Regions from separate parts of the Erwinia pyri genome, predicted to be linked through region 2. Evidence: predicted binding sites of a transcription regulator. Region 2 holds the regulator's gene; the other holds the start of a gene.
The links. The regulator CRP, encoded in region 2, controls carbon source genes, mostly activating them, when cyclic AMP is high. The targets are predictions, from matches to a motif close to ATGTGANNNNNNTCACAT.

Region 1: azuC (stress response protein AzuC) is a predicted target of CRP. The motif match lies at 1,784-1,801, and genes of this name have one in related genera.

Annotation. Positions count from the first base shown of each region.
Region 1 covers NZ_CP132353.1:179,673-184,425, reverse strand. Annotated here, with positions in the region: gene cbpA (curved DNA-binding protein) at 1-495, opposite strand, end outside; gene Q3V30_RS00825 (SDR family oxidoreductase) at 631-1,371, opposite strand; gene azuC (stress response protein AzuC) at 1,630-1,707, opposite strand; gene mntP (manganese efflux pump MntP) at 1,892-2,461, opposite strand; gene Q3V30_RS00815 (DUF1158 family protein) at 2,893-3,135, shown strand; gene Q3V30_RS00810 (alpha/beta hydrolase) at 3,201-4,649, shown strand.
Region 2 covers NZ_CP132353.1:410,799-415,551, forward strand. Annotated here, with positions in the region: gene Q3V30_RS01860 (YccS/YhfK family putative transporter) at 1-1,305, opposite strand, end outside; gene crp (cAMP-activated global transcriptional regulator CRP) at 1,364-1,996, opposite strand; gene Q3V30_RS01870 (OsmC family protein) at 2,305-2,718, shown strand; gene Q3V30_RS01875 (phosphoribulokinase) at 2,756-3,625, opposite strand; gene Q3V30_RS01880 (YheU family protein) at 3,697-3,915, opposite strand; gene Q3V30_RS01885 (hydrolase) at 3,917-4,753, opposite strand, start outside.

The DNA.
Region 1 (4,753 bases), 230 kb from region 2:
TACTTCGTCGATCTGTCGGCCAGATTCATCCAGGACCGGTACGGTGAAGGAGACAGTCCGGCTATCGCCTGCCAGCGTCTCTTCAAGAAACAGCGGCACTTCCATCTCCAGATCCTGACCGCGTCTGGGGGGATGTCGTCGCGTTTGTCCCTGAAACCCACTGGCATGACGGCCAAAGACAGACTCGAAGAAGTCGGAGTAGTCGCCCGCGCCGCCCTGCTCATGCTGCCAGTGGCCGCCGCCGGCGCCGGGAGAGGCTCCGGAAAAACGGGGATCGTCGCGATGCTGGCGGAGCTGGTCATACTCGGCCCGACGCTCGCTGTCTTTCAGCACCTCGTAAGCTTCCGCCATCAGCTTGAACTTGCGTTCGGCATCCGCGTCGGTACTGACGTCCGGGTGATATTTCCGCGCCAGCCGTCGGTAAGCCGTTTTAATTGTTTTTAAATCGGCTGAAGGATCAACCTCCAGCAGCGCATAGTAGTCTTTAAATTCCATCTGATTACACCTTCTTTTCAGCACGTTGTGGGCAGTAAGCCAAGCTCAATCCATCGAAAATTCAGGCCCCTGAACAGGGCCTTAATCGGTGCACACAGTGAGTGTAAGGCGTAATTCAGCAACGTGAAGAAAAAATCAGACCATCCCGCCGTTGGCGCGGATTACCTGACCGTTGATCCAGCCGCTCTGTTCGCCCGCCAGGAAGGCCACCACGGCGGCAATATCATCCGGCTGCCCCAGGCGCTGCATCGGGTTCAGGTTCGCCAGACTCTGGATCAGCTCTTCGCTTTTCCCGGTTAAAAACAGATCTGTGGCAACCGGCCCTGGCGCAACGGCATTGACGGTTATCTGCCGCCCGCGCAACTCTTTGGCGAAGGTATGGGTAAAGGCTTCCACGGCGGCTTTAGTGCCGTTATAAATCGCGTAGCCAGGCATATTCAGACCGATAGCGGAGCTGGAGAGATTAATAATCCTGCCGCCCTCCTCCAGGCGCTTCCCGGCTTCACGCAGTGTGTTAAATGTGCCCTGCACATTGATAGCAAAAGTTTGGGCGAACAACTCGTCTGAATGTTCCATCAGCGGCAGCGTTTTCAACACGCCCGCGTTATTCACCAGCACGTCAATACGGCCAAAATGGTGCTGAGCAGCATCGAACATCGCAGCCACATCATCAGATCGGGAGACGTCCGCTTTCACCGCCAGCCCCTCTACGCCCATCGCTTTGAGCTGAGTCACCACCTCTTCGGCTTCGCTGGCGCTGCTGGCATAATTCACCACTACGTTGAATCCCTCTTCCCCAAGGCGAAGCGCGATCTGCGCTCCGATTCCGCGTGATGCGCCGGTCACAATGGCAACTTTATTCGCTGTAATCGTCATGTCGAACTCCTCTGTCAGCTGGTCATCAACAGCGTGATTGCTACTGCTTAAAAGGATAGAAGACGAATTGGCCTGCGCCTGCTGAAAAGAATCACAGGGACGGTGACTGATGTGCGGAATGGCGAAGAAGGCGATTGAGCGGTCTGGAACGGGTAAGCGCTGAAGCTGACGAGCAGGAAGAGTTAAGGCTGGGTATGAGAGGTGATAACCATCGGTCTTTCCCTGACCGCGGCTATCGAGGGTTTCTGGCCAGCGCCATTAAGACATGGCACCCGGCGGTACGTGTTTAAAGACTTCAACATAGCTGTGCAACACGCGTTTAAGTAATTTTTTCATTTCGATCGGCCTGCTTCAAATTTTATTAGTAAAGTGCAAAAAAATTATACAAGACGCACCTTTTGCAGGCAAATAAATTTGAACCAGATCACATAAATGAGTTTCAGTATGCAAAGAAAAAGTTAAACGGAAGTTAAACAAGCGGGCTGTTGCCCGCCAGATGCTTCAGGAAAGGCCTGCAAAATCAGGGAAAAAGATTCAGATGCTCGATCAGGATGGTGCTGCCAATCCCGATCAGCACCACGCCGCCAAAAATTTCTGCCCATTTACCCATCACCGGGCCCAGGAAGCGTCCCAGCAATATACCGGTCGTGGCCATAATCATGGTTGATGCGCCAATCGCCAGCGCGGTAGCGACAATGTTGACCTGCAGGAAAGCCAGCCCTACGCCCACCGCCATCGCATCCAGGCTGGTTGCTACCGCTGTGGTAGCCAACAGCATAAAGCTGTGACTTTGCGGCGCTTCGTCAACATCCTCTTTTTTACGGAAGCCTTCCCGGATCATGCGGGCGCCAAGCACAAACAGCAAAATGAAGGCAACCCAGTGATCCCAGGCCATCACGTAATGGCTGGCAGCGATGCCGACTGCCCAGCCAATCAGCGGAGTCAGCGCCTCAATTACACCAAAGATTAATCCCGTCCGCAGCGCCTCTTTCACCGAAGGGCGGTGCAGACAGGCGCCTTTGCCGAGAGCCGCTGCAAAGGCATCCATTGACATACCAAAGGCCAGAATGAGAGTGGCGTACATGTTCATTGTGGTTATACCGGCTTGAGACCCCAGGAGGCCCTCAACGCATCATAAAAACCGATCCCGCTGTAAAAATAAGCGGCCGCGGATGAAAGTGTGACGCATCCTACCATGCGTTTTCGATAAAAAAAAGACAACAAAATCAGGGGTTTGAGTATAGCCTTGGCTATACTTTTTAACGAATGCTAATTCTGCGCCTGAAAAATCGATAAAAAGCCTAAAAGAATTACTACGTTAAAGGGGACATCCCTGACGGTACTGGGGGAATTCCAGGCAGAAATCAGGGTTGTATCGGCACTCAGATGAAAAAAATATTTATCAACACCCCGCTTCTGTAATGCCTAAATTGCTGTGAAAAAGGCCAGGTCGGGCACTTCAGATTGAACCTGAAGCCCGATTGCCGGAAAATGGCGGCTTCTGACCAGAATGGAACAATGATGAAAAACCCGTTTCTGACCTTTTTAATGCCGATGAGCACGCTGATGCTGGGCATGCTCTCCGCTTTATTGTTACCCGCGCCCTGGTTTGGCCTCAGCCTGACTTACCGACTGATGGCGATATTCCATTTCAGCGATATCGGCCAGCTCTATACGCTGGTCTTTTGCCTGTGGTTCCTGCTGCTGGGCGCCATTGAGTATTTTATTATCCGTTTCATCTATCTGCGCTTTGTAAAAGTCTGAGAGGCAAACTCTGCGTTTGATTTCATAAGATCAGCCCGGGTAACACGATAAAGGACAGGATAAGGATGCTACAGCGAACCAGAATCTGGCTGAAACGCACGGCGATTGTGGCAATACTGGCGTTAATTGTGCTGTTAGGGCTGCGCGTGGCGCTGACCGAGCGTGGGCCCGATTTAGCGCTGTGGCACACCTGGGTGCCGGAAGAGCTGAGTGAGAGCCAGCTGGATCGCACCGACTGGGCGGGCTATCTGCAGAATGAGCAGAAAATCTTTGCAGAGATGAAGCTTAACGTCAGCGATAAGCTGCAGCAGACGGATCCGGAAACCTACAACCGTTACGCAGAGCACAGCCCCGTTTATCCGGGCCATTTTGCTACGGACTGGAATCGCTCCTACATCATGATGCCGCAGGGTAAACCGCGCGGCGCAGTAGTGTTGCTGCATGGTCTTACTGATTCGCCCTACAGTCTGCGCCATTTTGCGGAAGATTACCGGCAGCATGGCTATGTGGCGGTTGCCATACGCCTGCCGGGACATGGGACCGTACCTGCTGCCCTGACCAGCGTTGAATGGGAAGAGTGGATGGCCGCTACCCGGCTGGCAGTGCGGGAGGCACGAAAACTTGCGCCTGACGGAACGCCGTTGCAGATCGTCGGTTTCTCTAACGGCGGCGCGCTGGCGATGAAATATGCCCTGGACGCGCTGGAGGATCCGGCGTTAGCCGCCCCCAGCCGGTTAATCCTGATTTCACCCATGATTGGCGTCAGCAGCTATGCCCGCTACGCCGGGCTGGCTGGCCTGCCTTCTGTTTTTCCCGCCTTTGCGCGCTCCGCCTGGCTGAGCATCCTGCCGGAGTTTAACCCTTTCAAATACAACTCATTTCCGGTGAAAGCGGCCCGTCAGTCCTGGCTGCTCACCAGCGCCCTGCAAACCCAGCTGCACCGCGACCAGGCCAGCCATCTGTTGGATAAACTTCCGCCGGTGCTGACCTTTCAGTCAGTAGCGGATGCCACGGTCAGCACGCCAGCCGTGGTAAGAGGATTATATAATTTGCTGCCTGCTAACGGCAGTGAGCTGGTGCTGTTTGATATCAATCAGTCGGTGCAGCTTTCGCCGCTGATGCGCAGCAGTGCCAGACATGCGGCAGAACATCTGCTGCCGCCTCCGCCCCGCCGCTATACCACCACGCTGGTCACCAATGCCCCGGCAAAGAGTAATATTGAGGTCGCTAACAGCACGGCCGCAGGCAGCACAGAGATCCGGAGCACGCCGCTGGGGCTGAATTATCCCCCGGATGTCTATTCGCTCTCCCACGTGGCACTGCCCTTCCCGCTTACCGATTCCCTTTATGGCAGAACGCCAACGCGGCCGGGTGAATTTGGGGTGAGCTTCGGCTCGCTGACGCCACGGGGAGAACGTGCGGTGCTGATGGTGAGTCTGGATACGTTGATGCGCCAGTCCTCCAACCCTTTCTTTCCGTGGATGCTTGAGCGCGTCAATGCCACGCTGAGATAAGCCGCAGATATGTCACCTGACACGCTTTGTAACAGCCGATGCCAGGGCAGAAGGCTGCGGTCACAGGCGGCAAACTCAGTCATAAATCTGGTTTACTGCGCAAA
Region 2 (4,753 bases):
TTCCGGCGCCTGAAGACGCAGCGTGATGGCGGCGATAATCAGTCCCGCCAGCGTGCCAAGCGCACGGTGCTGGATCCGCACGCGGGTGGCGCTGTAGCCGTTCTGGCTGACAAACATCACCGTCATCAGGATCCAGTAAGGCTTGGGCAAATTAAAGAACAGCGCCAGCGAGCTGGCAAAAGTCAGCATCACTGCAAAGCGCGAGGCGGTGCGCAGCGCGGCGGATTTCAGCGACAGATAGCTTCTGATAGCAGGTAACAGTGGCTGACGGCGCTGGCGGTCCGCCATCAAATCCCGCTGATACAACGGCCTCTGGGTACGTAAAACCCGGCCGATGCGGCTGAAATGATAATAACAAAAGGTGCCCACCGGATTGTCCGGGTGCTGTCGGGAGATCTTCTCCAGCGCCTGTAGCTGTTTATCCATCGTGAAGCGTTCAGGCAGCTTGTGATAGAGAATATCGTCAGCCAGTACGCGAAGCCGGGCGGCGATGGTCTGCGCATTCCAGCGGATTACCGCTTCAGCATGGCTCTGCTCTACCAGCTTTTGCACCTCTTCAGGCTGATGCAGGCTGACCGAAATATGCTCCTGCAGATCCAGCGCTACCTGGAACGCCCGGGTCAGGCGTTTGTGATGGTTGTAGCGGGTGGCGGAGAGCATATGCATCTGCTGGTAGCAGGTAGTGATCAGATCGACCGCTTTCTGTTGCCGGGCCAGCAGCGGCGGCAGCGCCTTTTCCGGATCCGTCAGCCTGGTCAGCAGGGTGTATTTGGCTTCGCAGTAGCCCGCCAGCTCGCGGTAGAGCAGGCTGAGCGTTTCCCGCATCGGCTGCTCTTTCCACAGCCAGAACCAGAACCAGTTAAAGACGCCGTACCAGATGGTGCCCAGCACGTAGAGCATTGGCGGTTCCCATATTGGCATCCGGCCAGCCAGGCTGAGGGTAAAAATAGCGGCGATCAGCGAGCCGGGCAGCAGCCGGCCATGCAGCGGGCTGATCTCGCCGGTGATGCCCAGCAGCATCGTCATGGTGAACAGGATGAGGGGTAAAGGCACCGCCTTTCCGCCCAGATACTGGATCAGAAAACTGCTGAAAGCGAACAGCGTTCCGCCGATGAGCAGGCGCTTGAAGAAACGTTTGTGGGGAGTATCAAGACCGGCGATGTTGCAACAGGCAGGCACTAAAGAGAAGAGCAGGCCCCGTTGCAGGTCACCCAGCAGCCAGCCGACAGCCACCGGTAAGCAGAGCACCAGCGTCTGGCGCAGCGCGTAGTTCACTTCAGGGTGATAGATCAGTCGACGCCACATCACTCCGTACCAAATAAAAAGGCGCAACAGAGGCTGTTGCGCCGTGGATCAGAGCCGATCAGCGTGTGCCATAGACAACGATGGTTTTACCGTGTGCCGAGATCAGGTTTTGATCTTCCAGCATTTTCAGAATACGGCCTACCGTTTCGCGTGAGCAGCCAACAATCTGCCCAATTTCCTGACGGGTGATTTTGATCTGCATCCCGTCCGGGTGCGTCATAGCGTCGGGTTGCTTCGCCAGATTCAGCAGAGTTTGCGCAATGCGACCTGTCACATCAAGGAAAGCTAAATTGCCCACTTTCTCTGAGGTAACCTGAAGACGACTGGCCATCTGTGCCGAGAGGCGCATCAGGATGTCAGGATTGACCTGAATAAGCTGACGGAATTTTTTATAGGAGATTTCAGCCACTTCACAGGCTGTTTTCGCACGTACCCACGCGCTACGCTCCTGACCTTCTTCAAACAGGCCAAGTTCGCCAATGAAGTCACCCTGGTTGAGGTAAGAGAGGATCATCTCTTTGCCTTCTTCATCCTTGATAAGCACCGCTACTGCGCCTTTGACGATGTAGTAGAGGGTTTCTGCCTTTTCACCCTGATGAATCAGCGTGCTCTTGGATGGATACTTATGAATATGGCAATGTGACAGGAACCATTCAAGTGTCGGGTCTGTTTGCGGTTTGCCGAGAACCATTCGCTGTTATCCTCTGTTGTCATCGTGCCTAAATACAGGGGCAGAGTTCCCTGTCAGGCGTTGAAATAATCAAGCGTTTCCCATCAGGAAATGTATTCGGGCCTCTGTGAAAAGCCTGGCTCGTTATGTTGTCCCGTTTCGTCGTGCTTGTAGAGTACTGACGAAAATATTACAGCTTTGTTTGTAGCACAGCTTTCAACGAGTGTCTTCTGTTGTCTCGCTTCAGCATAGTGGGAAAACTGCCGCATTGCCGTTTTTCAGGCTAAAGCGTAATCTGAAGTTAACTAAATGAATTAGAGGAATTTGTTATGCAGGCTCGGGTCAAGTGGGTTGAAGGGTTAACGTTTTTGGGAGAATCCTCATCAGGACATCAGGTATTGATGGATGGAAACTCCGGGGATAAAGCGCCAAGCCCGATGGAAATGGTGTTGATGGCCGCGGGCGGATGCAGCGCCATCGACGTGGTCTCGATTCTGCAGAAGGGCCGCCATAACGTAAAGGATTGCGAGGTGAAGCTCACCTCAGAGCGGCGTGAAGAGGCTCCCCGCCTCTTTACCCATATTAATCTGCACTTTATCGTCAGCGGCGTCGGGCTGGGTGACAAAGCCGTATCGCGCGCCGTGGATCTCTCTGCCGAGAAGTACTGCTCTGTGGCGCTGATGCTGGGTAAAGGGGTCAATATGACCCACAGCTACGAAGTGATCGAATTAGAGGAAAAGTAGTTCGCTGAGCGTAGGAGTAACGCCTGTTTACCGGGCGTTACTCAATTTTCTTGCCCTGAATCAGCCGTTTAACCAACGGCCCCATAATCAGCTCCATGGCCAGCCCCATTTTCCCGCCCGGCACCACCAGCGTATTGATATGCGAAATAAACGATCCCTGCAGCATCGACAGCAGGTAGGGGAAGTCGATATCTTCCAGCGCCTGGAAGTGGATCACCACAAAGCTTTCATCCAGCGAAGGGATAGCCCGGGCCGCAAAAGGGTTAGAGGTATCCACCGTCGGCACGCGCTGGAAGTTAATGTGCGTGCGTGAAAACTGCGGCGTAATGAAGTTGATGTAATCCTCCATTGAGCGCACCACTGAATCCATCACTGCTTCACGCGAATGGCCGCGTTCGCTGGTGTCACGCACCAGCTTCTGGATCCACTCCAGGTTAACGATAGGCACTACGCCGACCAGCAGATCGACATGCGCGGCCACGTTATTCTGCGGGGTTACCACGCCGCCGTGCAGCCCTTCATAAAACAGCACGTCGGTCGGTTCGGGCAGCGGCTGCCACGGCGTAAAGGTGCCCGGCACCTGATTCCACGGCACCGCTTCATCATAGGTATGCAGATACTTGCGGGATTTACCGCTGCCGGTGCGGCCATACTCGGTAAAGGTGAGTTCCAGCAGCGCAAAGTCGTTGGCTTCCGGGCCAAAATAGCTGATATGGCGGCCCATATCCCGTGCCTTGCGGATCGCCATGTCCATCTCAGGGCGGGTATAGCGGTGAAAGCTGTCCCCTTCCACTTCGGCGGCATGCAGGCCAAGCTGCTGGAAAATCTTTCTGAAGGCCAGGCTGGTGGTGGTGGTTCCCGCCCCGCTGGATCCCGTTACGGCAATCACCGGATGTTTGGCTGACATGCATATACCTCCCTGAGAAAAGTCGCCTCGCATTGGTACCATGTTTCAGGCGTGGATGTCATCTCTGCCCGTTAACCCGTCACCTGACCACGCGGCATGATATTGACCGTCTCATGCAGCTCGGACCAGACCAGTACCGCTTCGCCGCTGGTTAACTGGCGGCGAACGTCTTTAACCTTCTGTTCCAGCGAGCGTTCCTGCTCGCCGTAGTCGGTACCTTCTCGCAGGACAAAAGATTCAATCAGGTTGTCCAGGGTGTCATTGTCGAGCTCTTTCCAGGGAATTATCACGTTAGTTGTCCAGCCAGGTTGAAAGCCATTGCGGAATGCGTTGTTCAAGCCACATCTGGGGCTTGCGCAGGGTGCCGCCGACAAAACCCACGTGGCCGCCATACTCTGTCAGCTGGTAGGTGACAGCGGAAGGCAGCAAATGGGCGGCGGGGATCACCTCATGGGTCATAAAGGGATCGTCTTTAGCATGGATGATCAGTAACGGTTTCTCCACTTTGGGCAGCAAAGGCATGGCGCTGCAGCGACGATAATAGTCGGTGGCGTCCAGAAAACCGTGCGCCCGGGCGGTAATAACATCATCAAAGTCGCGCAATTTTTTCAGTGCCCTGAGTTCTGGCAGCTCAATGGGCAGCGTGCCCGGCCAGGCGAGCAGCTTGCGCTCCGCGTTCTGTTTAAGAAGCGAGAGCAGATAACGCTGATAGAAGCGGGAAACCCCCTGTTCCAGCTTCAGGCTGCAGGGTTCCAGCATTAACGGGGCAGAGACCACCACGCCCGCCTCCAGCGTGCAGGCCGATCCCTGTTCGCCCATCAGACAGGCCAGCATGTTGCCGCCGAGGGAGAAACCGACGGCAGCAGTAGGGACACTACCCCACTCCTCACGCAGCCAGTGGAGAAAATAGCTGGCATCGCTGGTTTCGCCGGAGTGATAGATGCGTTGCAGGCGGTTGGGTTCGCCGCTACAGCCGCGAAAATGCATCACTACGCCCAGCCAGCCACGCTCCTTGCAGACCTGAAGCAGCCCGTGCGCATAGGGACTATGAACGCTGCCTTCCAGACCATGAAACAGTACCACTCGTGGTTTGTGTCGGGCGCAGGCCGGATCTTCGCTCCAGGCGAG